Linked DNA regions of Prochlorococcus marinus XMU1419. Each later gene encodes a partner of the first gene's protein in a complex. Links are inferred from orthologs where the notes say so. Each region holds a gene or a part of one and is shown on either strand. Other genes may lie near its edges. The genes, in order: prmC and prfA.

Region 1 (3,084 bases):
AATAATGCAGTATGCATAAGATGCACCGCTAGTAGTCGACCTGGGTCGTTAATAACTACTGTGTGAACTCGATACCAAGGCAATCCCATCGGTTAATTTCTAGTAACTATGCTGAATAAACAGCTAAACAACACGATAGTAAGGGTTTTTTAGTCTTTGAGGGATTTTTGTAAATAAATTTATTTTCTTGCAAAAATTGGGCAAATTAGTTTGCATTACTGGAGTTACAAGGAATTTTTGACTAAAAATTGTTAATATTTTGGTCACAATTCTCAAAGTAAAACGCCAAAATAGGAAAAATAACAAAAAAAATGGCAACTATTAGATTCATCCGCGAAGGATTGGAGGTTCAATGTAATCCTGGAGAAAATTTGAGAGAACTGGTAATGAAAGAAAACTTACAACTATATGGATTAAAAGGAATTTTGGGAAATTGTGGAGGTGCAGGACAATGCAGTACTTGTTTTATTTCAGTTGAAGGTGGAAACAAAAATTCATTAAGTCCTATCACTTCTGTTGAAGAAGAAAAACTCAAAAATAGACCAGAAAATTGGCGACTTGCTTGCCAAACTTTAATTAAATCATCTGCAGTGATCTTAACAAAACCACAATCCCCTCCCTCAAATTTGGAAGAACTAAAAAAAATTAGCGAAAATAAAAAATTACCTAGATAAATTGTTTAAGACTGTTAATCAGTTTATAAAATTTGTTTATTTTTCCACTTTATTCCAAGTTATATGTCTATAGTCTTAGTACCTAATATTGAATTACCAATTAAATGGAAACAACTAACTTTGGATTCGTAGCTAGTCTTTTATTTGTAGGGGTGCCAACAATATTCCTTATAGGTTTATTTATTTCTACTCAAGATGGAGAAAAATCAAGCTTCTATTCTGATTCTAGTAAAGGTAGGCTTGGGCCAAAACGCTAATCTCATTATAGATGCTTTGCATTTCTGTAGAAGAATTTTTATTTTGGAAAAAAAAGCAACTCTCTAAAGGTGGTAATCAACAATCCTTTAGTGTTTTACTTGATTGTATAGGGGGTATAACGACTAGTGATTTAAATTTGACAATTTTAAATCCTAAGGGAAACTTATATTTAAAAAAAAACTTAGAATTTTTAGAATGTGTTTGGGATGATCATTTATTTAAATCTTGCCCAATTCAATACCTTTGTGAAACAACTTTTTGGAGAGACTTAAAATTAAAAGTGACAAACAAAGTGCTCATTCCCAGACCAGAAACAGAGCTCATAGTTGATATTGTCTTTAATATATTTCGAAAGAAGTCAGAAAAATTATTTTTTGCTGAATTAGGAACTGGATCAGGTGCTATAAGTATTGCGTTGGCATTGGCTTATCCATTGAGCGAGGGAGTGGCTACTGATATAGATCAAGATGCTTTAGAAATAGCCGCTAAAAATTATATAAATTCTTCTAAACACTCAAATTTGAAATTTTATTGTGGGAATTGGTGGTCACCTCTTGAAAGTTTTAAAGGAAAATTAGACCTTGCTATTTCAAACCCGCCATATATTCCTAATGAAACTTATGAAAAATTACCCAAAGAAGTTAAAAATTTCGAACCTAAAGTTGCTTTATTAGGCGGCGAAGATGGTTTAAAACATATCAGGGAAATAATACAAAAAGCACCATTATTTTTAAAAGAAAAGGGCTGGCTAATTTTAGAGAATCATTTTGATCAAAGTGAAAAAGTAAAACAACTACTTATTGAAAATAAATTTACATCAATAGAAATTGTGAAAGATCTTTCAGGTATTGGTAGGTTTACTATTGGAAGATATATATAAATATGAAAGTTTCATAATCTAAATGAATTTAATAGACTATAGATCCGCCATAAAAACTCTTAAAAGTGGTTTACCTATAATTTTCCCAACAGACACATTACCTGCGATTGGCTGCTTGCCAAAATTTTCAAATATTATTTATGAGTTTAAAAAAAGAGATAGAGATAAACCCCTAATTCTTATGGGATCTGAACATAAACAATTAATTGATTACGTTCACGAATCAGCTAAAGAAGATTACGAAAATATAGCTTCAAAATATTGGCCTGGAGCATTGACAATGGTTATTCCTGCTTCAGAAAAGCAGACTTCAATCCTCACAAGCAATGATCTAACTCTTGGGTTGAGGATTCCAAATTCATATATTGCTCAGTCTCTTATTAGAGAAACAGGCCCATTGTTAACCTCAAGTGCAAATATTTCAGGGTTTAAAGGATCGATTACAGTTGAAGGTATTGCTTTAGACTTCCCTTCTTTACAAATATTAAACCCTACCCCCTGGGAAAAAAGTAGTGGAAAAGCTAGTACTATTATATTTTGGAAGAAAAGCGGGGATTGGAGTTTAATTAGAGAAGGAGAAGTATTAGTTAGGGAATTGCATTAATGTTTTTATTATTATTTTTTGTTTTATTAATCCAATTTTTTACTTATTGGATATTTGAACCCTTGTCATCTTTTTTAGAGTATGTTCTCGAAATAAGATTGTTTCCTATCATTGCTCTGATAAGTTTAATCTTTTTATTTTCAGCAAAGAATATTGAACAGAATTAAATAAATCAAAATGCCGGCTAACAGATTTGAACTGATGACCTTCGCTTTACAAAAGCGCTGCTCTACCGCTGAGCTAAGCCGGCAATCTCTTTATCTTACAATTTGGTAGGGTCAATTATCAGTATTTTTTTAGCTTTTTTTAAATTTATTATTTTTTTATATTTTTATTAGCTTTATCAGTTTTATCAGTTTTTTTGAATTTTATTTCTCCTGAAATAGTTCTTTTGATTGGTAAATTTGCAACTAATGCAGTCATTCTATCCTCAGTCTCTAAACTTACTGCTACCTCTTCAAAATCAATTTCAACATATTTAGCAACAACATCAAGAATCTCTTTCCTCATTTTATCTAAAAGATCAGTTGTTAAGGAACTCATATCAACTCTGTCATGAGCAAGTACAAGTTGTAATCTTTCTCTAGCTGTATTTGCACTAGACGTTTCTCTGCCTAGTAATTTATTTATAAGATCTCTGAGAGTCATCATTTTAAAAAACCTTTGTT
Region 2 (3,267 bases), on another replicon or contig:
TTGAGTCTCTGCAAGAGAGAATTCCTGAAAGAATCATCGAGCAAGCTGTAAAGGGCATGCTGCCTCATAACTCTTTGGGAAGACAGCAATTTACAAAATTAAAAGTTTATAAAGGTCCTGATCATCCTCATGCTGCTCAGAATCCTGTATTATTAAATAGTTGAATTTATCAAAATGAATAGTCAAATAAAAAACAAAGCTGTTTATTGGGGGACTGGAAGAAGAAAAACTTCAGTAGCTAGAGTTCGCTTGATTCCAGGGAATGGACTAATAAAAATTAATGGTCGTTCTGGCGATGATTATTTAAACTTTAATCCTTTGCACTTAAATTCAATAAAAGCACCTTTGCAAACATTGGGCCTTGAAAATTCTTATGATATTTTGGTTAATGTTTTTGGAGGTGGATTGACTGGTCAAGCAGACGCTATCAAGCAAGGAGCAGCAAGAGCACTTTGCGAATTATCTCCTGACAATAGGAAACCACTCAAAACTGAAGGCCATCTCAGTAGAGACCCTAGAGCTAAGGAAAGAAGAAAATATGGTCTTAAAAAAGCAAGAAAAGCTCCTCAATTCTCTAAACGTTAAAGGAATTTAAATCATGCCAAAATCAGAAATTCATCCAAAATGGTATCCAAATGCAAAAGTTATTTGTAACGGTGAAGTCGTTATGACTTGTGGTTCGACACAACCTGAATTACATGTTGATGTATGGAGTGGTAATCATCCCTTCTTCACTGGAACTCAGAAAATTCTTGATACAGAAGGTAGGGTTGATAGGTTTATGAAAAAATATGGAATGGGTTCAGCTAATTCAGCCACATCAAAAGAGCAAAAAGAAGAAAAAGACTCTAAAAAATAAAACTTTCAAAAATTAAGCACAATTTCAATTGGAATACTCAACATTAATTGCAAGGTTGAAAACTGCTTCAGAAAGTTTTGAAAATTTGGAAGTGCAGCTTGCAGATCCGGATATAGCTAATGATCCAAAAAAATTAGAATCAATAGCAAGAGAAAGGTCAAAATTGGAACCTTTGGTTATAGATTTTAATAAGTTGCTTGATACTGATAAAGAGATCGAAGATTCAAAAAATCTACTAAAAGAGAATAGAAATGACAAAGAAATGGAATCTTTGATTAATGAGGAGTTAATAAATTTAGAAGAATGTAAGAATGAACTGATTCAAAAAACAACTATCGCATTATTGCCAAAAGATCCAAGAGATGAGCGAAGTGTTATGTTGGAAATCAGAGCTGGTGCTGGAGGGAACGAGGCTTGTATCTGGGCGGGTGATTTAGCAAGAATGTATGAAAGATATGGACAAAAAATTGGATGGTCTGTAAAACCTGTTAGTGCTTCCGAGTCAGATATGGGAGGATTTAAGGAGTTAGTCATTTCCGTTAAGGGAGATTCTGTATATAGTCAACTTAAATTTGAGGCTGGCGTACATAGAGTCCAAAGAGTTCCAGCCACTGAATCTCAAGGTAGAGTCCATACCTCTACTGCTACAGTGGCTGTTATGCCTGAGGCTGATCCTGTAGAGGTTAAGATTGATCCAACTGATTTAGAGGTTGGAACAGCAAGATCAGGAGGTGCAGGGGGACAAAATGTTAATAAGGTGGAGACAGCTATTGATCTTCTCCACAAGCCTACAGGAATAAGAGTTTTTTGTACTCAAGAGAGATCACAATTGCAAAATCGCGAACGAGCAATGGAAATTTTAAGAGCTAAATTATATGAAATTCAATTAAAAGAAGCTAATGCAAAAGAGAGATCACAAAGACTTTCCCAGGTTGGTACGGGTGATAGGAGTGAAAAAATTAGAACTTATAATTTTAAAGATAATAGGACAACTGATCATAGATTAGGTTCTAATTTTTCACTAGAGCCAATTCTTGCTGGGCAATTGGACGAAGTAATTGATGCATGCATAGCTCAAGAACAAAAAAGAATGATGGAAGATTTTAATAACGAAGTAAATTAAGATTTTATTTTTTTAAATTGCAACTCCTATTACGTATTTACTCCATTCTTTATGTCTGCCAGAGTCAATTTGTCTGGTAGCCTCAAAATTGAGATTACTAAGTGGACGATAAGGCTTTCGTTTTAGAGGCATATTTGCCTCTTCTGGGGTTCTGTTACCTTTTTGTACATTACATCTGAGACATGCTGTAGTTACATTTTCCCAGTTGTCAGTTCCACCTCTGCTTCTCGGCAAAACATGATCTATTGATAGGTCACTACCCCTGTAATTACAGTATTGGCAAGCATTATTATCTCTCAGAAGAATATTTTTTCTTGTTAAAGAAACCTCTCTAAATGGTACTTTTACGTAATAACGAAGTCTTATAACTGTCGGCAATTTTGTTCCGCTATGTATTGAATAAGATTTATCTTCCTCTAAGCTTTCTGCTTTACCTTTGATCATTAAAATGACAGCTCTTCTCCAAGAAGTGATGTTTAAAGGTTCATAAGATGCATTTAAGACTAGAGTCTGGCCCATGCCAAAATAGGAATTACATGTCATGCTAACTGTATATTTCAATAAGCGCATTTATTTGTGCAAATTTAATGCAAATTCGGCAAATTAATCAGGGATTTAATTTTGATAAATATCCAACTTTTAATCAAGATATAAATCCAAAACAAAGAGCATGGATAGAGGTTAAAGGCAAAGCACTTGAAACAAATGTAAAGCAGTTAAGAAAAAAGCTAAGTAAAAATTGTCAATTTATGGCGGTTGTCAAAGCTGATGGATACGGTCATGATGCAAAAGTAGTTTCTGACTACGCTATTAAAGGTGGAGCTTCGCAATTAGGGGTTGCTACTTTAAAAGAGGGGATTAAGCTTCGTTCTTTTGGAGTTAAAAAACCAATTCTTATTCTAGGAAATCTTTATACAAAAAGAGATTTAATAATAGCTTTTAAAAATGATCTTATGCCAACTATCAGTAGTATAAGAGAGTGTTTAATTTGCAATAATATCGGGAAGAACGTTGGGTTGAAATTTTCCTTACATCTTAAGGTTGATACCGGAATGTCAAGATTAGGATTCGAATTAAATAAATTTGTACAGCAATTTGAAAAGATTATATCTTTTGAGAATATTTCAATAGAAGGAATATATAGTCATTTATCTTCTGCAGATGAAAATAACGTACTTGATCCTAAAAGTGTTACTCAATTACAAAGACTGAAGTTTAATAAATTATTAAAGCAGATTAATCTTGATAGAAATAATAAAATTAAGATTCATTTGGCTAATTCTGC

Evidence for each region.
Region 2: the proteins of prmC (region 1) and prfA are in contact, whole or in part, in a crystal structure (PDB 2B3T), measured with the Escherichia coli proteins. The link is inferred for Prochlorococcus marinus XMU1419 from one-to-one orthologs.

Annotation. Positions count from the first base shown.
Region 1 is NZ_JAAORO010000001.1:298,125-301,208, forward strand. The notes cover bases 127-2,877. They hold prmC (peptide chain release factor N(5)-glutamine methyltransferase), read left to right. Parts: upstream 127-942; coding sequence 943-1,812; downstream 1,813-2,877. Other genes in these bases: HA151_RS01625 (2Fe-2S iron-sulfur cluster-binding protein), read left to right, coding at 312-674; psbM (photosystem II reaction center protein PsbM), read left to right, coding at 779-931; HA151_RS01640 (L-threonylcarbamoyladenylate synthase), read left to right, coding at 1,835-2,416; minE (cell division topological specificity factor MinE), read right to left, coding at 2,732-2,877. Outside these bases: psbB (photosystem II chlorophyll-binding protein CP47), read right to left, coding at 1-89; more of minE, read right to left, coding at 2,878-3,067; septum site-determining protein MinD, read right to left, coding at 3,069-3,084. UniProt on the Escherichia coli protein: Methylates the class 1 translation termination release factors RF1/PrfA and RF2/PrfB on the glutamine residue of the universally conserved GGQ motif, i.e. on 'Gln-235' in RF1 and on 'Gln-252' in RF2.
Region 2 is NZ_JAAORO010000003.1:409,290-412,556, reverse strand. The notes cover bases 1-2,934. They hold prfA (peptide chain release factor 1), read left to right. Parts: upstream 1-887; coding sequence 888-1,982; downstream 1,983-2,934. Other genes in these bases: alr (alanine racemase), read left to right, coding at 2,570-2,934; HA151_RS08310 (HNH endonuclease), read right to left, coding at 1,995-2,552; rpmE (50S ribosomal protein L31), read left to right, coding at 599-859; rpsI (30S ribosomal protein S9), read left to right, coding at 175-585; rplM (50S ribosomal protein L13), read left to right, coding at 1-164. In the rest of the region: more of alr, read left to right, coding at 2,935-3,267. UniProt on the Escherichia coli protein: Peptide chain release factor 1 directs the termination of translation in response to the peptide chain termination codons UAG and UAA.